Regions from separate parts of the Paenibacillus sp. FSL R10-2788 genome, predicted to be linked through region 1. Evidence: riboswitches for the same ligand, from Rfam matches in the RefSeq annotation. Region 1 holds a riboswitch; each other region holds the start of a gene.
What was found. Region 1 has a riboswitch for cyclic di-AMP ahead of NSQ50_RS16400 (APC family permease). Riboswitches for the same ligand answer to the same signal wherever they lie in the genome.
Positions count from the first base shown of each region.

Region 2: another riboswitch for cyclic di-AMP. It lies ahead of NSQ50_RS02660 (hypothetical protein); the one in region 1 lies ahead of NSQ50_RS16400 (APC family permease).
Region 3: another riboswitch for cyclic di-AMP. It lies ahead of NSQ50_RS10680 (KamA family radical SAM protein); the one in region 1 lies ahead of NSQ50_RS16400 (APC family permease).
Region 4: another riboswitch for cyclic di-AMP. It lies ahead of NSQ50_RS00545 (C40 family peptidase); the one in region 1 lies ahead of NSQ50_RS16400 (APC family permease).

Region 1 covers NZ_JBBOQA010000001.1:3,709,742-3,715,760, forward strand. The annotation lists gene NSQ50_RS16390 (FecCD family ABC transporter permease) at 1-1,002, opposite strand, end outside; gene NSQ50_RS16395 (iron-hydroxamate ABC transporter substrate-binding protein) at 1,223-2,230, opposite strand; gene NSQ50_RS16400 (APC family permease) at 2,434-4,251, opposite strand; cyclic di-AMP (ydaO/yuaA leader) riboswitch at 4,376-4,535, opposite strand; gene NSQ50_RS16405 (disulfide oxidoreductase) at 4,730-5,194, opposite strand; gene NSQ50_RS16410 (DsbA family protein) at 5,191-5,943, opposite strand.
Region 2 covers NZ_JBBOQA010000001.1:591,950-597,968, forward strand. The annotation lists gene NSQ50_RS02645 (hypothetical protein) at 1-448, opposite strand, end outside; gene NSQ50_RS02650 (hypothetical protein) at 592-816, opposite strand; gene NSQ50_RS02655 (hypothetical protein) at 831-1,385, opposite strand; cyclic di-AMP (ydaO/yuaA leader) riboswitch at 1,454-1,618, opposite strand; cyclic di-AMP (ydaO/yuaA leader) riboswitch at 2,038-2,227, shown strand; gene NSQ50_RS02660 (hypothetical protein) at 2,405-2,896, shown strand; gene kdpF (K(+)-transporting ATPase subunit F) at 3,023-3,100, shown strand; gene kdpA (potassium-transporting ATPase subunit KdpA) at 3,113-4,789, shown strand; gene kdpB (potassium-transporting ATPase subunit KdpB) at 4,806-6,019, shown strand, end outside.
Region 3 covers NZ_JBBOQA010000001.1:2,463,462-2,469,480, reverse strand. The annotation lists gene NSQ50_RS10685 (helix-turn-helix domain-containing protein) at 1-941, shown strand, start outside; cyclic di-AMP (ydaO/yuaA leader) riboswitch at 990-1,133, shown strand; gene NSQ50_RS10680 (KamA family radical SAM protein) at 1,265-2,437, shown strand; gene NSQ50_RS10675 (helix-turn-helix transcriptional regulator) at 2,580-3,491, shown strand; gene NSQ50_RS10670 (DinB family protein) at 3,575-4,090, shown strand; gene NSQ50_RS10665 (YdeI/OmpD-associated family protein) at 4,147-4,716, shown strand.
Region 4 covers NZ_JBBOQA010000001.1:111,867-117,885, forward strand. The annotation lists gene NSQ50_RS00525 (4a-hydroxytetrahydrobiopterin dehydratase) at 1-168, shown strand, start outside; gene NSQ50_RS00530 (c-type cytochrome) at 251-607, opposite strand; gene NSQ50_RS00535 (GNAT family N-acetyltransferase) at 735-1,220, opposite strand; gene NSQ50_RS00540 (C40 family peptidase) at 1,410-1,901, opposite strand; cyclic di-AMP (ydaO/yuaA leader) riboswitch at 1,907-2,049, opposite strand; gene NSQ50_RS00545 (C40 family peptidase) at 2,411-2,839, opposite strand; cyclic di-AMP (ydaO/yuaA leader) riboswitch at 2,897-3,035, opposite strand; gene NSQ50_RS00550 (hypothetical protein) at 3,254-4,084, opposite strand; gene NSQ50_RS00555 (M1 family metallopeptidase) at 4,096-6,019, opposite strand, start outside.

The sequences.
Region 1 (6,019 bases):
GATGGCAATTAAGGCTCCTAGCGGTGTCTCATACGGTGCATTTATCATTCTTGCGGCAATATCTGCAAAGATAATCAATAAGCTCCCCAGAACAGCCGAGCAAGGTATAATCCAGCGGTAGTCCACTCCAACGAAATAACGTGTAACATGTGGAATAATTAGTCCTATAAAAGCAATCGGGCCAACCGTTGAAACCGCACTTCCAGCTAAGATAACCACAACAATCATACATGCCAACTGAACTAACCTTGTCCGCTGCCCCAGACCAACCGCAACTTCTCTTCCTAAGCTGAGCAATGTAACGGATCGTGATAACATCATCGCTGCAATTAAGGCCACGGCCACCCAAGGGAATATAATCTTGATCTGAGTCCAGCTAGCTCCCCCCATCCCACCGGCTAACCAGAAGGCTATATCCTGAGATAAGTTGAAAAGAATAGCTACTCCCTGACTAATAGCAACCAATAAAGCACTAACTGCCGAACCTGCTAGTGTCAATCGCAAGGGGGTCAGGCCATTAAAAGAAAGCGAACCGATTCCGAATACGATAAAAGAGGCCACAGCGGCACCGATAAAGCAATACAACATTAGTGAAGTGAATGAGAGTGAGGGTGCAAAAGCAAATACTATTGCCAGCGCTACTCCTGCTCCTGCATTCAAGCCTAACAGCCCTGAATCCGCAAGCGGGTTTCTTGTCATCCCCTGCATGATAGCCCCTGCTACTGCGAAGCAAGCACCGACTAAGGCGCCAGCAATAGCACGTGGAAATCGCAGTTCTCTAATCACCTGATGTTTTTGTAAATCTGGATTGAAATGAAATATAGCTTCCCATACTGTAGCTAACTTGATATCTGCCGCACCCACTGAGACCGAAAGTGCCAATCCGAAGGCAATGGCAGCAAGTCCAAAAATAAGAATACCAATGGCAGCTGCCGGTCGGGTATGTAGAGCTTTTTTGGGTTCATTGTTAATACGATTTGCGAAATCTGAGGGTGAAACCATGGGTTGTCTCCTTATTCAATAGTTACAATGGTTTATATGATAACAACAATCATTCTCATTATCGCAAAAATATTTATGTTGTACAATTGCAGGAACGATTTTTCCGTAATATGGGATTGGTTTATAAAAAAATGGTGCAGATCTTTGTATCACGAGATACTTGATCTGCACGCCCTTCCCCACCGAAATGATCAGTCTCATTCATGGTGAATTACGACTTTTATTTCACAAGACTTTTTAGCACATCGTCAATGATTTTGCTGCCAGCGTACGCACCACTGTAAAGCCAGCTGCTTGTTGAGCTCATTTCATGCACATTTCCAGATTTTACAGCTGGGATGCCCTTCCAAATTGCACTATCTAAGATCTCCGAACCCTCAGTCTTATCACTATTTACAAGGAAAATATGATCTGCAGTCAGCTCAGAAAGCTTCTCTAGCGAGATCGGATTCCAAGTTGCTCTTGTTCCTACTGGGATCTCTGTTACTAAGTTAGGAAGCTTTACGCCAAGGTCTGTATATAATACAGCACCACTGCTGCGGGTTTCGTCTACAATATAGAAGTTTTTTTGCACCAACCATAGAATAGCCGCGGACTCTTGTCCAATAGCTCCTGCAAGCTGTTCTTTCGCAGCCGCTGCTTTAACATCATAATCTTTAATGGCTTTTTCTGCTTCAGGGGTTTTGTTCAAAATCTCACCAATCTTGAGCAAAGATTTGCGCCAATCTTGATTTAGTTCATCCCCAATTACATAAGTGGGTGCAATCTTATTCAACTGATCGTAAATCCCGTTCTGAACAGAAGACTCCGATGGGATGATAATAAGATCCGGAGCAAAGCTGGTTACAGCCTCTAACGGAAGATCGTAACTAATTGTAGGAATATCCTTCAATTCAGTGGCCAGATAATCCTGAACGCCATTTGTAACTGACCATTGAGCTACTGGATTCACACCCAGAGTTACCAATGAGTCTTCCAAATATGAACCCAGGACGCGCTGTGGATTAGCCGGAATCGTTACTTCATGGCCCATTGCATCTGTTAATGTCTTAGGAGCAGCAGGTGCCTCTGTAGATTCTGCTGTAGGAGCTGTTGTAGGCGCTGTTCCTGCATTTGATGAACTTTCAGCATTATTATTACCACAAGCGGAAAGTAATAGCGTCATCACTATTAGTCCGCTCATTGTCACTTTCATGCTTCCTGATCTTTTTCTGTTAAGCCAAAACATTAAAAACCCTCCTATATGTAACTGCTTTGATATTCAAAGGTGACCTTTACCTCTGCTTCACTTTTAAATGATATTGATTCTCATTCTCTGTGTCAACATATAAATTTCAAATTCTGTTGATTTGCAACAATTTCCTTCATATAAAATACAAAAGAGGTTATATTCCGAACGTTCCGGATATAACCTCATCTTTAATCTTCTACTTATTTATTTAAATGATAAGGGACAGTCGCTACTACAACGTCCTTTTGATTCATTAGATACGAGCGGATTAAAAAGCTGGTCTGATTATGAAGCACGGCTTGCCACCAATGTTTGGTAATAAACTGTGGAATCAGAATTGTGATGTGATCCGTCGCAGCTGTCTTCCACTCTACCGTATCGATAAACTTCACTAACGGACGAATGATACTACGATATCTGGAACGAAGTACAATCAGGCGTACACCTGGATTCCATTCCTCCCACCGTTGCTCCATCTTATGAATGTCTTCTTCATCAAAGCCTACATACACAGCAACAACATTATCTGTTAGAGACTTCGCATAGCTGATGGAATGTAATACAGCACGTGTAACCCCTGCAACAGGAACAACTACAGTACTTCCTTTAATTACAGGTTTATCAGTAGCAGGACATATACGTAGTTGATCCGCAGTGTTCAAATAGTGCTTATGAATACGGTGGAACACGAACATTACAGCAGGTAAGAAAATGAATGCCATCCATACGCTCGAGAATTTAGTAATGATAAATATAAGCGTAATCGTCAATGTAGTCAGCATACCGATGGTATTTACAACAAATCTTTTCACCCATCCAGCAGGTCTTGTTTTGATCCAATGCACCATCATCCCCAGTTGGGATAAGGTAAAAGGAATGAACACGCCTACCGCATAAAGTGGAATCAAACCTTCCGTATTCCCATGGAATGCAGCCACAAGTATGATAGACATAACTCCTAGAAAAATAATGCCATTTGAGAAGCCCAGGCGGTCACCACGGACCATAAATGCATGTGGCAGATATTTATCTTTTGCAAACATAAAGGCAAGCAGCGGAAACGCTGAATATGCTGTATTAGCTGCCAAGAACAAAATCACTGCTGTAATCCCTTGAATGAAAAAGTACAATCCGCCACGGCCAAAGGTCGATTCAGCGATCTGAGAGACAACCGTAGCCTTTTCATCTGGCACAATACCATACCAATACGCCAGCACAGTGATTCCGGTAAACATAAAGCCAAGGATAAGTCCCATGATCATTAGCGTCTTGGCTGCATTTTTCTCAGCCGGTGCTTTAAAGTTTGGGATCGCATTAGATACGGCCTCAACCCCCGTTAGGGCTGAACAACCAGAGCTAAACGCTTTTAATAGTAGAAACAAACTTACATTAGATACGGCGCTGCCTATTTCAGGAACATTCGCATGCGCGCCACCCATTGCATATTTAACGATACCGGAGATAATCAGAACAACAATCGAAACCACAAACAAATACACTGGAATTGCGATGAACGAAGCCGATTCAGTCACTCCGCGAAGATTAATGATTGTTAATAGAACGATAACAGATACAGCGATGAGAACAGTATGATTATGAAGACTTGGAAAAGCCGATGTGATCGCATCCGTCCCTGCCGAGGCACTAACCGCTACGGTAAGAATGTAATCCACCAATAATGAACCCCCAGCGAGCAGCCCTGTCGGAATACCAAGATTGCTCTTGGCTACGATATAAGCTCCGCCTCCTTGCGGATAAGCAAATATCGTCTGCCGATAGGATAAAATCAGGATGGCCAGCAGGCCCAATACGGCTAATGCAATTGGCAGGGAATACCAGATGGCAGTAAACCCGGCAGCCACCAGTACAATCAGAATTTGTTCCGTTCCGTAGGCTACAGACGAGAGCGCATCAGAAGACAGGACAGCCAGTGCTTTAACCTTGGATAACTTTTCATGATCGAGTTCATTCGACTTCATCGGACGTCCGATCAATAGTCGTTTCACCTTGCTTACCATGGTGGATACAGTTCCTTTCTTTGGGAGCTGAAACGGAATTTCCGTGCGCTGTTTTCATCGGTGGATTTCATAAATGCAGACACAAAAATAAGCATACGGAAATGATCCGCATGCTTATGCATGGTCATTTTCCCACCTTGCTTACGAGGTTAGCTGGCGGATTCGGGCTGTGGTTATAGCCCTACGGTACAGGTCTGTTCGACCCGGTTCCGATTCACCCCATTGGCATGAATGCCAAGTTTGGTTCCCCCGTTTTTCCTAAGAAAATTCAGCGCATATTCAACTTCTCACAAGGTCTAATATTAGTCTACAAAGTGCATACAGTAAAGCGTTGAAAAAAATGAAAAAAGAATGAAAAAACATCCAATAAGCTCAAATATAGCGTCTTATTGGATGCTCTCTTTCATTATCTTCAATTATCCCTCTAGCCCGTGATTTTAATACCTTTTCAGCTTTTTTGTAACTTCCAAAGTAAAAACTAAAATCCTAAGCTCTCCTCTGCATCTACTTCAATCATTTCTTCTTCCTTACGTCCATACCAAAGAAGGAGACTTATTAGAGCAAAAGCGATTAAAGCTAACAAAGGAATCGTAATAAATCCGAAGTAGTTCAAGTAATCTTTATTACAAGGAACACCAATTGTACAAGGTAGAACTTTACTTAACGCTGGAATCTTCTGTTCCGCATAATGATAGATTGAGATACTGCCACCAATCAAACTTAATGGAAGCACATAAGGAATGATGCGCTTATCTCCACGGAAAGTGGCAATTCCCAACAAAAATAACTGCGGATACATAAAAATCCGCTGAAACCAGCAAAGCTTACAAGGTTCATATTTCAAGACTTCACTTAAATACAAGCTACCAGCTACAGCAACCAAAGAGACAAACCAGGCCAGATAGAGGCAGTTACGCTTGCAAAAAGATAGGAATTTTGTCACTTTGCCTCCACTGCTTTTGCGGCGGTGTTAATTTCAGATGTAATCGCTTCAATATCGAAAGGTTCAGCCGTTTTCACTCCATTAATGTAGAGCGAAGGCGTAGTTGTCACGCCTGCGTCAGTTGCCAACTGAATGTCTTTCTTCAGCTCATCTGCATAAGTTTTCTCTTGGATGTCTTTACGCAACAGATCGTAATCGATCGCTAATTTCTCTTTTTCAGCAAGGCTTATCAAGAAATCCTCAGTGGCCCATTCGTCGCTCTCATCCCCTTGCTGCGCATATACAGCATCATAGAACTTCCAGAATTCATCCATATTCTGATGGTATACAGACAATGCAGCTAGTGAAGCTGTCTCAGAGTCAGGACCAACGAAAGCCATATTTACAAAGTAAAGAGCTGCTTTTCCCTCGTTGACAAAATCTTGAACAATTTTCGGTTTCATGGAGCCAGCAAACTGGGAACAAGCTGGACATTTGAAATCGCCAAATTCAACAAGCTTAACAGGTGCATCCTCATTACCAATCCTAGGTAGCTCACTGTAATTGAATTCTACCGGTTCTCCTGTAGAGACATTCTTTGCTGCATCTTTCGAAGCTAACATAAACAATCCAACAAAAATGATAACTACTACAGCTATTGAACTAATAACTAAAATTCTCGTTTTCTGCTTCTGTTGCTCCTGTTCTACCCGTCGTTTCTCTTGTTTGCTCAACTGGGGAACATTTGGACTTTTTTTAGGTTTACTCAAGGAGAATTCCTTTCTGTCCTCTAGGGACTAATGTAGTTTTTATCATATACATTTAAAATTATATAATTATTAATCT
Region 2 (6,019 bases), 3.1 Mb from region 1:
AGCGCCGGGCAAAAGAATCAGCACACTGGCGAATACAAGTGCGGTAAGCGTGGATAGAGAATAACTGAGGGTCGAAGTTATCCTGACGATATATTTTATGAAGCTCTGTGAAGGTGCGGATAGTAACCTTGTCTGCCTCATTAGATTGTTCTAATAACATGGAACTGAGTACGTAGACTTCATTAGTATACTTTTGAACACACTCTGCAAATTTAGCACTGTAGGTGGACACGGGAGGTAAGGGGTCAGGCATGGTGAACACGATCCTTTCAGAATGAGAGATTTGCTTGAATCTATAATATAGAAAAGTAAGAGATGGATTTATTGATAAGATCGGCGGTGTCTGGTTCCGGGCAACTGTGTTTCTGCTGGGAGGCAGTGGATAAAGCTTTGGAAGGTTTGTAGTAGAGCCGTTCACTTCTGGAATTGCTCCCCCCAGCTGCAACACTGTACAGACGCCCTTGCTGAATATGCCCTGCCAAGGATTTACCCTGGAGCTTGGCCTTTAAATCCTGCAAAGCACCCTGAACTAGCTCAAGCTTAACCTGCTCCCAATCTGAACCTTCGCGGCGGACCTTATCCAGCGCTTCCTCAAGACGGCAATGACAGATAGCCCGTAAAAAAAGAACTCCATTTAATGAGATCGAAATTTTTGGTGTTGGCAGAGATTAGACAAGCCCCCCAACTGCAACCTCCCTTACAGGTGAGCTTCAGAATACCATAACGGCAGCCTTCAGCCCCTTCCATTCCATAGTGAATAGGCTCGGGTTCATCCAATACAAATACTTCAATGCGGGATAGTCTGCGCTGGTCCATAGTAGGGTTCCTCCTTAGATTTCCAAAAGCTTTAAGTCTACATGATGAGTGACACTAGCCTTTTCTACACAGGCGAGCATTTCCATTTTATTCTCACAGACTGCGGTATGCTCTAGCCATAGTCGGAACTTCTCTTTCCGTATAACAGATAGATGTAAGGGAAAGGTGCTGCGGGATCTCAAGACATACCAACCGGCGCTTACATCTTTCCAAGGCTCCTTGAAGGCTGTAAACCACGGGAGTTTTTGATGCGATGACCAATCCTGCTGCTGTTGTTGTTCTCGAATTTTTTTATATATTTCATATACAATCTTAGAGTCTAAACAGTCTTTACAAGAAGAAGGTGTACTGAATTGGCGAAGGGCTTGGATCTGGTTCTGGCCAAATGCATAACCTACAATGTACCTGTGATTATTTTCTTCGAACCACAAGGCCCCGAAACAAACGTAATTTAGACTTATCGGCTCAAGCAGCCCTTGATGTATCCCTAAATAATAGTGCTTCAAAACATTCACCCCATCCAGCGTGCTATCACCTAATAGGCTCAGGTAACGCAAAAACCGCAGCAAGAGGAGGACCTCTGCTGCGGTTTTGGATTACAGGCAGATATACCTGGGCCAAAGCGTGGCGGATCAAGGGTCTCTCTCTTTACGCTTACGAGGTTAGCTGTCGGATTCGGACGGTGAGAGTCGCCCTACCTATTGAGACTTACGCAGTCTCCTTTGGATTCACCCCAAGTAGGCCAGGTGGCCTGATGGTTCCCCCGTTCCCTGCGAATGCAGGAACTCAGCGTTGATTGTTTTTCATGAATTAGATTCAACCCGAATCATACTCTTTTCAAGATTTTCTGTAAAAAACGGAAAATGTTCTTTTAGAGCGATTTTAACCATATCCTGCCGACTACGACTGAAAAACGAGGTAAATAGGTATTTATGGCGTGTTATCGCGCCTCTTTCTCGCTCAACCTCAGCTTCTTGCGTTTCAACCTATAAAGGGAATTTGCAGTATTTTCGCTCTAAAAAGGTGAATAAAATCACATGGGTTATAGATAGCGATTAAACGCTCGAAACTCGAGTAAACAAGAGATATAGAGAGATTAGATATCAAGTAAGCGCTATCTAATGGGAAAATAGTTTTTAATTTGCATTATTTTGGCATCATTCAGGTTTTACAAGTCTTCGTGCATAAGAGTATGATTACTCCTGTTTCAACGACAATCGAATATTTGATCCGCTTAATTTCCGATAAGGAAAGCGGGGGAACCAACAATCGGCAGCCGATGTGAGAGTCGGAAGCTGATTATGGGGTGAATCCTGTAGAGGGTGCGAGTGAGCTCGCATCTATACAGGTAGGGCGACTCTCACCGCCCGAATCCGACAGCTAACCTCGTAAGCGTATGGAGAGAGGATGAGTGCAATGTGACCGCTAGCGAGCCACAGAGGAGATCCTTTGTGGCTTTTTGCTGTGCTCTTAGAAGCAAAGCATTTATGGAGGCCTCCCCCAAGAGGTCGCTAAATTCATCATTAGCGGTATTTGTAAGGCAGCGTCTAATGACGTGACACAACCGAGCTTTAGGTTGTGCCCGAAAATGACGATAGGTCAACATCCTTTCGGAGATTTTCGTTGCCTCCTTGTTGTAAATGAGCAGGAGGAGAAAAAAGAGATGACGGATCAGAATGAATATGTGCTTGTATGTGCGCCTACAAAGGCGGGAGAACATTTCATTAAACTTCTGAAGTTCAGGGGTATTAAGATGGCGGGATTAACCAACAATCTGGCTGAGAAAGCTTTACTAGAGGAGCTCGGAATCGAGCAGGTTATTCTAGTGGATACCCGCCATCAGAGCACTTGGTTTCGCCCATCGTTCCCGGTAGGCAGGGTATATCTGTTTGAGAGCAGCTTTCCGCTTTGCTGCCGCTATATTCAGATGTGCCGTACCTGGACGACACAGCCAATTTTTGTGATTACAAGTTCTATAAATCCTAGATTGGTCTATAAAAGACTTGGTGCGAGCTATGTAATCTATTCCCATAGTGGTGATGCTGATTTTCTAATCGATAGATCACCTCATCAAGGATAATGGAAGGAGTGCGGAAGATATGATGGATCTGTATATGGTGGCTTCGTTAGCTGTAATTTACGGGTTATTTTATGGCTTTATGCGCTGGTGCGCAGGTGTAGTTGAGGATACGGGGAGGGATAAGCTGTGATTCTAGTAATCGCTGTTACCCTACTGTTGTTTATATATCTGGTTTACGCGTTGATTCATCCTGAGAAATTTTAAGGAGGGGCATTCATGGGCATTTTGCAAATAGTCGTCGTAATTGTAATTCTCATCTTGCTGGTCAAGCCGATGGGAACGTATTTATATCATGTATTTTCTAACGAACCGAATCGTACGCATCGCTGGTTTGCAGGCACAGAGAAAGGTATTTATAAGCTGATCGGCCTGAAAAAACGGGACGGAATGTCCTGGAAGAAGTATGCACTCAGCTTTGTTTTAACTAATATCGTACTGGTTGCTTTCAGTTATATTTTTCTAAGATTACAGCGGGGATTGCCGCTGAACCCGAATGGAATTGCCGATATGGAACAGACGCTTTCATTTAATACGGTGATCAGCTTTATGACCAATACGAACCTGCAGCATTATAGCGGGGAGACGGGATTATCGTATTTTTCACAAATGGCAGTCATTACGATGATGATGTTCACGTCTGCAGCGAGCGGATTTTCTGTTGCGGTTGCTTTTGTCAGAGGGATTACAGGACAGAAATCAGTCGGGAACTTTTTCGAGGACTTCGTAAAAGCACATATTCGTGTATTCATTCCATTAGCTCTGCTAGTTTCATTGGTGCTGGTAGGATTGCATGTGCCACAAACGCTCAAGCCATCGCTTGAGGTCACTACACTTGAAGGGCAGACGCAACAAATCGCTATCGGTCCAGTCGCTTCTTTGGAATCAATTAAACACTTAGGTACGAATGGTGGCGGCTTCTTCGGAGCCAATTCAGCACATCCTTTTGAGAACCCTAATCCACTTACGAACGTTCTGGAGATTCTCTCTATGTGGATGCTGCCAGCCTCTTTGCCATATATGTACGGATTGTTCGCTAAGAACAAACGTCAGGGCTGGGTGATTTTCACAGCAATGATGACCTTGTTCGTACTACTGCTGGGATTGAATTATTATGCGGAAACCAAAGGCAATCCAGCTATCAATACGCTGGGGATCGAGTCTTCGCAAGGCAGCATGGAAGGTAAAGAGGTACGTTTTGGGATCCCGCAATCTTCGTTGTTCACTTCGGTAACAACGGCAGCTACGACAGGTAGTGTTAACAATATGCATGATACGCTGACACCGCTGGGTGGCATTACCCCTCTGGCCCTAATGATGCTCAACAACGTCTTCGGGGGAAAAGGTGTCGGACTAATCAATATGCTGATGTATGCCATCATGGGTGTCTTCTTATGTGGACTAATGGTTGGCAGAACACCAGAGTTTCTCGGGCGAAAGATAGAAGCCAAGGAGATGAAGCTAATTGCGATTGCTATCCTTGTGCATCCGTTCATTATCCTTGTACCAACAGCAGGTGCGTTCTTAACGGACTTGGGCAACGGTTCCATCACGAATCCCGGATTCCATGGGCTTAGCCAAGTGTTATATGAATATGTCTCTTCTGCCGCGAACAATGGTTCAGGATTTGAAGGGCTTGCGGACAACACCACCTTTTGGAATGTTACAACCGGGATCGTAATGCTGCTTGGCCGTTATGTCTCTATAATCGCGATGCTGGCAGTTGCAGGCTCACTGATCCAGAAGAAGCCAGTTCCTGAGACGATTGGCACATTCCGCACAGACAATGGTCTGTTCACCGGAATTCTGATTGGTACCGTAGTAATTATCGGTGCGCTGACGTTTCTGCCGGTCATTGTGCTCGGCCCGATTGCAGAATATTTGACCTTACGGTAGGAAGAGGGAGAACAAGATGAGTACTGTAAAAAGAAAAAAGCTGCTGACGGGACCCATACTCCTAAGCGCTGTAAAGGATAGCTTTATTAAGCTTAACCCGGTGACGTTAATCAAAAATCCGGTCATGTTCGTAGTCGAAATCGGTACGATTATTGTATTGCTTATGGTACTGGCCCCCGGATATTTTAATGCAGAGAAATCGGTAGGCTTCAATATCACAGTGTTGTTTATTCTGCTATTCACAGTGCTGTTTGCCAACTTCGCTGAAGCGCTGGCTGAAGGCCGCGGGAAAGCCCAGGCGGATTCACTCAAGAAAACGAAACAGGATATCACAGCTAACAAACTCGTTGGAGGGTCTGTGAAGACCGTTTCTTCTTCCGAGCTTCGTAAAGGAGATATTGTCATCGTCAGTCAGGGAGAACTTATCCCTGGCGATGGTGAAGTAATTGAAGGGCTGGCCTCCGTAGATGAATCTGCAATTACAGGTGAATCTGCACCTGTTATTAAGGAAGCCGGCGGAGATTTCGGCTCAGTCACAGGCGGCACCCGGGTAGTCAGTGATGAGATTAAAGTCAAAATTACCAGTGATCCCGGTGAGTCATTCCTGGATCGGATGATCTCCCTCGTTGAAGGGGCGAAACGCCAAAAGACACCCAATGAAATTGCACTAAATACACTTTTGATCAGTCTGACGTTGATTTTCCTGATTGTAGTAGTGACCTTGCGGCCTATTGCGACTTATCTGGGCGTTGATCTAGATATTCCTGTTATGATCGCCTTGCTGGTCTGTCTGATCCCGACCACAATCGGGGGACTGCTCTCCGCTATCGGGATAGCAGGGATGGACCGCGTCACACAGTTTAATGTCCTTGCTATGTCAGGGAAGGCCGTTGAAGCTGCCGGCGACATTAATACAATGATTCTAGATAAGACCGGTACGATTACTTTCGGAAACCGGATGGCGAGTGATTTTGTGCCAGTTGGAGATGAAACGGAAGCTGAGCTTACGGCTTGGGCAGCTATTAGTTCGCTAAAGGATGAGACTCCGGAAGGACGTTCTGTTATTGAGCTGGCTAAGAAGCTGGAGCGTAGCTATGACAGCAAACTTGCTGAAGGCGGAGAGTTCGTAGAGTTTAAGGCTGAGACCCGGATGAGTGGTATAGATCTGCGTGATGGACGATCTGTTCGTAAAGGGGCAGTCGATTCCGTGAAGAAATGGGTACAGTCGAA
Region 3 (6,019 bases), 1.2 Mb from region 1:
GACTGGTCGGCTTCTCGGATGAATACTATTTCAGCCGCCGCTTTCGGCAAAAAACAGGAGTTACACCCGGACAATATGCACATCAGCAAGGTCGTAAGCTTACCGTCAAGGATTGGACGGGTCATGAGGTGGAAATTCCTGAACGAGCGAAACGTATTGTCTATCATGGCGAGACACTTGGCGACCTTCTCGCGTTAGGTGTAAAGCCTATCGGTGGAGATGAAGCATTCGCCCGGAACAGCGTCTATAAACATCGACTTAAGAAGCTCGCCAACGTCGGGTTTCCACTGGACCCGCAGTTGACCGCTTCCCTAAACCCAGATTTGATCATTTTGGCAAATAGTGATGAAAGAGCCTACAGAGCAGTTTCTGGTATCGCTCCGACACTCACCTTTGATTCATTTGCGCCTCTCGACAACCGAATGCGGACATTAGGCAGTTGGCTAGGTAAACAGCGCGAAGCCGAAGCATGGCTGGAGTCATTCACAATCAAAAACGCTGCCATGTGGCAGCAGCTTTACTCGACAACTCTCCAAGTTGGAGAAACCGCCTCTGCTTTGGTCTATGATCATGGAGAGCATCTATATGCTATGGGGATGTCCGGATTCTCCACTGCGCTTTATGCCCCATGTGGTTTACAACCGACCGAAGAGATCCAAGCCATATTGGACGAAGAGTTAGGGTTCGCCGAAGTTGATCCAACACGACTGCCTGCCTACGCCGGAGATCATATCTTCATGTTCATTCCGGAACGCAAAGACTCGCGAGCTGCGATGGAACGATTACTAGACAGTTCACTTTGGAACACTCTCCCGGCAGTACGTCAGGGACATGTTTATCTGCTCGACGGAAGCAAATGGAACTCTAGTGATGCGTTAACCCGGGAGAAGCTGCTAACGCTGTTGCCTAAACTACTCGGCGGAAGTAGCGCTAGCAATTGAAGGTGAATCTAGGATTCTCTTTTGACTTTTCAAAACTTGATAGGGTATACTTTATCTACGCTTAATTTCCAACTTTTACAGTTGAAAAGCGGGGGAACCAGTTAATTGGGGCGAATCATTGAGCATTAGAATGTAGGGTACCATCTTACCCGAGTCCGTCAGCTAACCTCGTCAGCAGTGGATGGGTCTGCTTTTCATGTTATTTACATAACCAGAGACCCTTGCTAAGGGTCTCTTTTTGTGCTTTTTTTGACCCTGCTGGCAGTAGATTGGCCTTTGACACTAAGGCTCCCTCATTTCTCACACTACGAGACAAAGGAGAGATGTACGTGCAAAAGGTAAAGTACTTCACGGATATTAACAAAATAGCTATGTTGTCTGAGCTGGAAAAAGAGAATCTGAAAGAAATTACAGACAAATTTGTTTTTCGTGTAAATGACTACTATCTGTCTTTGATTAACTGGGATGATCCAGATGATCCCATCCGTAAGCTGGTTATTCCTAACGAAGGTGAACTGCTGGAGTATGGGCGCTGGGACGCCTCCGATGAGGACACGAATTATGTGGTACCTGGTTGTCAGCACAAGTATAGAACCACTGCACTACTGATTGTATCCGAGGTCTGCGGGGCTTATTGCCGCTACTGTTTCCGTAAGCGTCTGTTCCGAAATGACGTGAAAGAGGCGATGGCTGATGTCTCTCCGGGCTTGGAGTATATCGCAAAGAATCCGGAGATTAACAACGTACTTCTTACGGGCGGGGACAGTTTAATTCTCTCCACACCGAAGCTAAGATCCATTATTGAAAATCTAAGAAGCATTGAGCATGTTAAGATCATTAGACTAGGTTCCAAAATTCCCGTATTTAATCCGATGCGGATCTCTGAAGACGAAGAGCTGCTGGAGCTGATTCGTACTTACTCTACCGAAGACAAACGAATCTATGTTATGGCGCACATCAATCATCCTCGTGAAATCACACCTGAAGCCAAAAAAGCATTTAAAGCTCTCCACAACGCAGGGGCAATTGTCGTAAATCAGACTCCCATCCTCAAAGGCATCAACGATGATCCCATTATTTTAGGGGAACTACTGGACCGACTTTCATGGGCTGGCGTTACACCCTACTACTTCTTTGTGAACCGGCCCGTTGCCGGAAACCGGGATTTCGTATTACCGCTCGAGCAAGTCTATCAAATTGTAGAAGAAGCCAAAGCTAGAACCTCAGGACTTGGCAAAAGAGTACGCTTATCCATGAGCCACACCTCAGGAAAAATAGAAATTCTCGCCATTGATAACGGGAAAGCCTATCTCAAATACCATCAATCCAGAGATCAGGAATACGGAAAATTCATGATTCTAGATTGTCCAAAGGACGCCGAATGGTTCGATGACCTGCCTGGGAATGAGCAATATTGGACCCCACCTGTGAAAAAAAACGATGCTATTATTTCTGTTAATCATTTATCAGAGCCTGCGGATTTAATCTGTAAATAAATTAATCGGCTCTGTCAGACTCTGTCATAGGATATTTCTTCATCACCAACAACAAAACTCCTCCCTCCCAAAATTAGCCCGAAAAAATCTATGATATAATCACGCTGTAACACGAAATGAACTAATGGGTGGGAATGCACACATGAAATTGGAACGATTGATTTCTATGATCTACAAGCTATTGAACCACGAAGTTTTATCTGCCTCCAAGCTGGCTGAAGAGTTTCAGGTTTCCCAGCGAACAATCTATAGGGATATCGATGTGATTTGTGCCGCTGGCATCCCGGTCGTAACGTATCAGGGTACTAAAGGTGGATATGGCATTATGGACGGATATAAAATGGATAAAAGCCTGCTCCGTTCGTATGATGTCACTTCTCTGATTACTGTACTTAACAGTCTCTCTTCCGTGTTTGAAGATGAGCATACGCAAGGAACCATTGAACGGCTGCAAACGATAGGAACGGAGCCACAGACTTCTAGTCTCGCGGTGGATCTTGAAACCCGGCGTACGGATCCTGACGCACTTCCTCTTTTACGTGCGGCTATAGCGGAACGAAATGTTGTCCGTTTTGATTACATCAGTGTAAAAAATGAACGTACAACCCGTGAAATGGAACCAGTAAAGCTTCATTTTAAATATAGCAACTGGTACATCTATGGTTATTGCCGGGCTCGGCAGGACTATCGAGAGTTCCGACTTTCCCGGATGCTGAATTTGTTCCTGACGCAGGATACCTTTCATTCGCAACATGAGGTACCCAAAGAGGCTGGCTGTTCAAACAGGGCAGATCAGGTGGAGGAAATAGTGATCCGGGTAGGCCCTGAGGCTTTGGCAGAAGCTTTGGATCAGTTTCATCAAGTCGACAAGGAATTTCATTCCGATAAAAGCATGACGATGCGAATTCCTGTGTATAAGCCATTGGAAGCACGTTGGCTTTGGTCCATTCTGCTGAGTTTTGGCAGCGGCGCCGAAGTCCTCGAACCCCCTGCATTGCGAGGTATTTTAAAAGAGCAGCTTCAAAACACACTCAAACTTTATGAAGAAGTATGACAGTCTGATGTCATACTTCTTCTTTTATATTAACTACAGTAACAAAAAACAAATCCATGACCATTCAAAAGGAGAATGTACGAATGACAAATTATCCAGTAGAAATGTTTAAATACCACACATGGGCAAACCAAACTATCCTGGGGAGAATCAAGGAACTCCCGCCTTCTGTGCTAAGTCAAGAAGTGAACAGCCCATTTCCCACCATCGCTCATGCCCTTAGCCATATCTATGCGGTTGATACGATGTGGTATCTTGTATTAACAGGCACTGCCATGCCAGAGGCTTTTCAACAAAGTATCCCGCTAAATTTGAGCATTCTAGATTCTGTGGATGAATACGTAAATATCTTTGCCCAGCTATCAGAACAATACAAAGCATGGTTACACAACCAATCCGATTTGGAGCAAACCATTCTGCTTGACAATCCATTCGCCGGAATCCGCCAAACACGCCTATCAGAAATTGTGTTGCAAGTCGCCAATCACGGGACTTATCATAGAGGCAATGTATCTACTATGTTACGGCAGTTAGGCCACGCTTCCACCATGAATGACTATTCTCTTTTTTGGTATCAGGTAACAGCGGAAGCTATTTAAACACTAATGGGCAATCTGCCCCACTCCATACCTAGAAAGGAAATTGTATTTTAATTATGGAGATTGAAAATCTAATTACAGTAAAAACGAGAGAAGATTTAAGAGTTTGGCTGCAGGAGAATTGTAAGACTGAACAATCTTGTTGGGTACTCGTTTGTATGACGCCAAACCCAGAAACGTTGCTATATTTGGACGTAGTTGAGGAATGTTTGTGTTTTGGATGGATCGATGGAGTGAAAAAGAAAATTTCGGAAACAGAGCTGGCGCAAAGACTCTCTCCCCGAAGTAAAAAAAGCTCTTGGACTGAATTGAACAAAGAACGGGTCCGCCGCCTCGAAAAGCTGGGGTTAATGAGTGCTGAAGGAAAACGGATACTTCCTGATATGAACCCTGATTCTTTTATAGTAGATAAGATTATAGAGCAAAGGCTAAAAGAGGACAGGCAAGTATATGAGAATTTCCGGGCCTTTCCCCCCCTTTATAAAAGAGTTCGGATCGACACGATCCAAAGCAATAAACATCAGCCAGATTTATTTAAGAGTAAATTAGACAAATTCATAACAAACACTAAAGAAAATAAAATGTACGGGCAATGGCATGATAATGGACGTCTGCTCGATTATTAAGCTGCGCTAGATGCATGATCTCCTGCTGAGGCTTTCGGACTCCAATGACGCTATTTACTAATTTATCGCCTCTTCAGCAATCCATCGGACTCCAGCGCAGCTATTCCTTAGAAACTGGCTCTTATAAGGCGTTTTTTTCGCCAATAGGGGCTATGCGGTCCGATAATACTCCAAATGACGGATTTTCCTGCATTTAAGGTCTGCTGAGTCCGATACGCCGAAGAATGATCATTTGCTGGACTCCTGAGTCCGACACCGCCGAAGTATGATCATTTGCTGGGTCAACTGCTATTGCTATTGCTATTGCTATTGCTATTGCTATTGCTACTGCTACCACTACTGCTACCGCTACTGCTACTGCTACTGATACCATGATCTCCTGCTGAGGCTTTCGGACCCCAATGACGCTATTTACTAATTTATCGCCTTTTCAGCAACTCATCGGACTCCAGCGCAGCTATTCCTTAGAAACTGGCTCTTATAAGGCATTTTTTTCGCCAATAGGGGCTATGCGGTCCGATAATACTCCAAATGGCGGATTTTCCTGCATTTAAGGTCTACTGAGTCCGATACCGCCGAAGCATAGTCATTCGCTGGGTCAACTGCTATTGCTATTGCTACTGCTACTGCTACTGCTGCTGACACCATGATCTCCTGCTGAGGCTTTCGGACTCCAATGATGCTATTTACTAATTTATCGCCTTTTCAGCAATCCATCGGACTCCAGTGCAGCTATTTCTTAGAAACAGGCTCTTATAAGGCGTTTTTTTCGCCAATAGGAGCTATGCGGTCCGATAATACTCCAAATGGCGGATTTTCCTGCATTTAAGGTCTACTGAGTCCGATACCGCCGAAGCATAGTCATTCGCTGGGTCTACTGCTATTGCTATTGCTGCTGACACCATGATCTCCTGCTGAGGCTTTCGGACCCCAATGACGCTATTTACTAATTTATCGCCTTTTCAGCAACTCATCGGACACCAGCGCAGCTATTCCTTAGAAACTGGCTCTTATAAGGCGTTTTTTTCGCCAATAGGGGCTATGCGGTCCGATAATACTCCAAATGACGGATTTTCCCGCATTTAAGGTCTGCTGAGTCCGATACCGCCGAAGCAGGATCATTCGCTGTGTGTTGTTTCCGTATCTTGGTCATTCGCCGTGTGATGCTACCGTGTCTTGGTCATTCGCTGAGTGATGCTACCGTATCCTGCTCTTTTACTGTGTGATGTTACCGTATCTTAGTCTTTCGCTGTCTGATGCTACCGTATCCTAATCATCTGCGGATCAAACACCATCAACTCAT
Region 4 (6,019 bases), 3.6 Mb from region 1:
GTTGATGAAGTAGCCACGATTTCAGAAGCCTTCGATCATCATCCACATATTACGATTGATTATAAAACAGTTACACTGCGACTTGAATCTAATGAAGAAGATGGGATTACGGCTCTAGATCTTCGAGAGGCGCATCAATTTAATGAAGCCTTTGAAAAAAATCACTAGTTTAGCCGAAATCATAAAATAAACGCCCGTGCAGAGATAGTCACCTATCTCATACACGGGCGTTTTTAGTTGCTTGGGTGGGTTACTTTTTCTCTGAGAGCCAGAGTGCGACGTTGGCGATCTCTTCAGGCGCTAGATTCTCCTTAAAGGAAGGCATTTGGCCACGTCCTTTAGTGACGATGCTATAGATTTCCTCAGCGTCATGCTGGCCACCTTCATTCTGAAGACTTGGTCCAACTCCACCTTGAAGCTGATCGCCGTGACAGGTGATACAGCTGGCTTTCACGGTTGCTTCTGCCTTTGCTGCGTCCAGTTGAACTACCGGCATCGTGGGCTTATTTTCTTCCGCTACCTCTTCTTTACCCGGAAGTGTAAACATGAGTACTACCGCAAAGGCACAGGCGGCAAAAAACAAACCGCTCATGATCCATTTCTGCATCCCAATTCGTCCCTTCTATGTAAGCTGCTCCCTACATTATAGCTTATGGTGAAGCGTTATCATAGGGTTTGTGACAAAAAAATGAACGAGAATACAATCATTCTCATGAAATATATGGTATTTAATATCATTTGTCATAGACCATGCAATAAAAAGGTTTGTCTCCTGTAGGTGTGCGGCGTTCATACGTATCTGTAATCGTAAATCCACATTTTTGATAAGTTCGAATGGCGCGTTGGTTCCAGGTCAGGACTTCTAGATCTATCTCACGATCAGGATAACGATTCAAGGCTGTCTGGACGATTGCATCTACGAATAGTTTGCCTAAACCATGGCCGCATAGATCGGGGCGCATCCCAACTCCTAAACGAACGACTCCTTCCATCGGGAACAACTGTGCGAATCCGCACAAAACCTCTTGTTCATTTAATATGGAGATATATTGTTCCTCCCGGAGCTGCGGATCACCAAACTCGATGCCAAGAGCCTGCATCTGCTCCCACGGCATCCAGCCATAAATATTATATGGAGGCGTATAGCTCCACTTACAAATAGCTTCTCCGTGAATTGCCTCCATAGGAACTACATGAAAAGTTACCGAGGGATTTATCATAAAGTCAACGATCTCCTTTCACGAGGACATTGCTATATTACTAATTATATACAAAATGGGGGAGGTTCGACTCAGAAACTTTATATGAGAGGAATGTTTTACAAATTATGAGAGGGGTAAATAAGTAATAAGACAAAAAAACAAGCTCTCCTCCAAGAGTTACCTTGGAAAAGAGCCTATGTACGTTACTTATTGAACATCATCATTGTCTTCCGATTCAGCAGCAACCGATTGGTAAGCGTCTGTGCTCATAATGCGCTTAGCACCAACGTAGCGTTTCACGTAGTAGCTATCACTCAGAGAGCTAATCGTAACACCGCGTGAGGTAGAAGCGTGTGCGAACTTACCTTCACCGACATAAATGCCGACATGGGAGACACCTTTGCCACTTGTATTGAAGAATACAAGATCTCCGGCTCTTATATCATCACGGGAGATTGCTGTGCCCATTTGATATTGGGAACCTGATTGGTGTGGAAGGTTAATGCCAATCTTATCAAACACATACATTGTAAATCCGGAGCAATCAAATCCGTTAGTGGATATACCGCCGGATACGTATTTAGTACCGATGGCCTTGTCAATCACTTTATCCATTTTGGAATCTGCGAAAGCGCTTCCTGCTCCGATGGTGAGGATGATGGAAAAGCTTAGTACTGCTGCTGCTAACTTCTTCTTCAAAAGTGTATACCCCTTCCAAATGCCTACGAGGTTAGCTTAAGGGTTCGGTTGAAGGTCCCCTATGACCCCTCTATATAATGGAGGTCAATTCACCCAAAGTTGGTTCCCCCGTTTTCCTAATAGTTAGGAAACTCGGCTCATACTGTTGATTAGGATTAGCTTGTAATCAATACATGACAAAACCTTTGTAAATAACAACTTAATGATTACAAAAATGTTACTAAAATCTCACTGCGCTAATTGTAACAAACAGAAAGCCGCTTGGCAATCGTTTTTAACATATTAATGCAGAAAAATTGGCATTTTTACGGTAGAAAGGCATATGTAAGCGTTAATAATGACCTAATTTTTAATATAATTGCAATTTTTATCAAATAAACGTGTTTCAATCGGGCTCTAATAGTGTAAAAATATATTATGGAAAAAGAAAAACCCGAATTTGATTACGGGCATAATCAGATTCAGGTTCATATAGTTGTAATTATGAGGTTATAGTTGTGAGGAAGGTTTCAATCGAAGGCTACAGCTTGATAAGCTGAAGTACTCATTACTCTTTTAGCGCCAACATAACGATTGGCCCAGTAGGCCTGACTGAGTGAAGTGATGGTCACTCCACGCGAAGAGGACGATTGTGCGAATTTTCCGTTTCCAACATAAATGCCGACATGGGATACTCCATTGCCAAGTGTGTTAAAGAACACTAGATCACCAGAACGCAGATTGCTTTTGGATACAGCAGTTCCAACGCTATATTGAGCTTTTGATGTACGAGGTAAAGTAAGACCCACATTCTTAAATACATATTTTGTAAATCCAGAGCAATCAAATCCGGCAGTGCTTGTACCTCCGGTTTTATAGGCAACTCCAATAGTCTTTGAGATTACAGTGTCCATCTTAGAGTCAGCAAAGGCGCTTCCTCCACCAATAGATAATGCCATTACAAGTCCTAGCGCCGCAGCGACGCATTTTTTTCTTAAATTATGTCTTTTCAAAAGATGTACTCCTTCCAAGGCCTGCGAGGTTAGCTTAAGGGTTCGGTAGAAGATTCCCTATGATCCCTGTAAAGCGAGATCAATTCACCCAAAATATGGTTCCCCCACTTCCCGGTGCAAAGGAATTAGGCGTGTTAAGCACCAAGAGAATGACGTTTCGACAGTTACACTTACGATAAATACATTTAGTTATGTAGGAATCGTTTCAATTGATTACAAAATTGTTACTAATAGCACAGGACTTATTGTAACAGAGCTTTTACGATTTTGCAAATACTCTTAAGTTATCCGTAATGAGAAAAAGTCCCAGCTCCTGAATACAGGAATTGGGACCTTTTTATTATGTCAAATAAGGTTAATTTATTGTGGAAATGCTTTGTTACGCCATAGATGATATTGTGCAGAAATTCCCCACATTTTTAAGAGCGTAGAAGGTAGTGGTGAGATTTGCCGTATTATAAGTGCCGGCAGGCCGGGACAGAACAGACCCGTCAGTCCGCACACTAGCAATAAGAGCAAGCCTCCCGCACCAAGTACAATGGAAACACCTATAGCAGGAATCAGTGACCGCAAGCAGATGAACAGTGAGGAGAACATTCCTGTACCGCCGGTGTAACCAAACTGCATATATAGAAGAAACAGGCGCACGATAAAAATATATATAAGCCATGCCAATACGTATGGTACTAAATGAAGTAACAAAGTGTAGTTAAACAAAGAGGATAAGAACAGCCCGTACATTTTGGGAGCAAGCCAGTAAAGCGGCAGCAGGGTCATCACCCATTCGATTAGGCTAAAGACTAAGACAGGTAGTCCATAGATCTTCATGCCGGGGAAAAAGAACAGCCCGCGCTCGCCATTTCGCTCCTGGTGCAGCTCATGCAGCAATCCTGCCCTTATGAAAGGAGAAAGCAGAAGTCGTAAGACAACAAGTCCTAGAAGCATCCATAACCAAGTGCGTATCGCAGGGTCAGTATTCAAGCTGAACTGTCCCTCGATATAATACAACAGTCTGCCCATACCGCTGCCGCCAGCGTCTTTATCTGGATAGCGCAGTAGAATTGGAATAATAGCAGATCGGATGAAACCATACATAAAGTAGCCCCAGAGCAGTCGGTAGATGAAGAGCAGAATTAAAATATAAAATTGCTCCTTCATGCTTTGCCAGCCGCGGGTTATCGATGTTCTCACAATCATTCACCTCACCAGACAAGAGTTCCGAGCACGGTTTCAAGTAGTTTAGTTACACTTAACGTCCAGCGAGAGAGCGTCTTGGGCTCTATTTCCGCCAGCCTAAAGTTGTTTAAATGTTTGCTCTCCAATAAGATGGATTGCTCAGGGTCAATCTCAGCAGAGAGAAGAGGCTTATCGCTTAACAATTGAAACGTAGTCTCTGCTCCATCACCGTTCCAGACCCGCTGCACCGAAGAGCTGTCGGCGAATGTGAATTTCACGGGAACATCAACGTAATGGCTCCCTTTGTTTGAAATCTTCACTAATGATTCGTAGCTTTGAGCATCGCCGCTGTTATTTTTTTTAAAAGTAATCGTATCTACTGAGAAGTCAGGCGCACCATCACCATAAATATAGTCATCGAAATAGGCCTGCCATGATTTTTTGGTTACCTTCTCAACGACTTTCTGAAAATCTGACGTAGCGGGATGCTGGAAACGGAACTTACGAGCGTAGGAGGACATGATGTTGTTCATTGCTTTGGTACCTACCTGGCGTTCGATATCTTTAAGTACAAGCTTGCCGCGGATATAAACATTTCGGCTATAGGAATCAGCCCCTGCATATTTCCACGTTTCCAGATTTAACGGCTCAGGTATAGTCACCAGGCTGGCCTGTAAAGGCAAATTAGACTTGATACCGTATTCTTGTTCCATAAGTCTGTCTTCGGCATAGGAAGTAAAGCTTTCATCCAGCCAGGCCTCCTCGAATTCATTGCTGGCTACCATACCGTAGAAGTATTGATGGCCGATCTCATGAATGACGGTTCTTTCAAGTGAGGTATCTGGAGAAGAATCTGCGGCCCCAAAGGCTGTAATAAGGGTAGGATATTCCATTCCTCCCGCGCCGTTTCCCTCCTTAGGTGGGACGATAATAGACAGCGTAGAGTAGGGATAAGGGCCATACCATTTGCTGAAGTAGGTCAGGGCAGCCTTGGCAGCTTGAAGGTAACGCTCTTGTAAGTCCTTGTGCAGAGGGTCGAGATACACCTTAATTCGTACTCCAGGCACCTCCGGCGTAGAGAAAGCTTCCTCTGCTACTGTAAAATCAGGGGATGCGGCCCAAGCGAAATCGTGGACATCATCGGCGTAGAACTGATATATTTTCTGATCTTGTTTGAGCTTGGCATTTTTTACAGGAAATCCGGTCGCTGCCACCGTATAGTTGGAAGGAACGGCAATCGTTACATTAAAGATGCCAAAATCACTGTAAAACTCAGAAGTCCCGTGATACTGATGCAGGTCCCAGCCTTCTTCTTTAACTCCGCGTGTGCCCTTAGGCTCGTATACACTAAGCTTAGGAAACCATTGCCCAGCCATAACGAAGTTACCTGAAGCACCCATGCGAGCAAAGATTTTGGGCAGCTGGACTTCATACTGAAGCTTAAGTGTTACACTTTCCCCACCATTAACAGGCTGAGGAAGATGTACCTTTAGGAGCGTCTTATCGTTGATATTGCCGTCATCAGGTTGGACATATTGCACTCTTTGCATTAGCGAAGTTCCTTCTGTCGTGCGCAGATCGGTCAGCGTCATATTTCCGAAGCCGTTCTCAGGCATGCTGTCGCCTCTGAGCGTCCCCCCGGATTCCTTCATAAAGGTGGTATCTGATGAGGCAAATGCATTTGGATACATGTGAAAATATAAATCACTTACTGGCTTTACTCCGGGGTGTGTCCAGGTTACTGTCTCAGAAGCTTTTAAGGTTTCTGTGTCAGGAACAAGCTGGACATCAATGTGATACTCGACTACCCGCTGGCTTAAAGCCTCCTCTGCCGGGACGGGCGCGCTCTCAGGCAATACCTGCTGTGGTACGGCTGCAGGCGCTGTGCCGCTGGAGGACTTGGCCTCTTTTGAAGCAAAGCTAGTAACAGAAGCTGTAGAGCTATCCCCT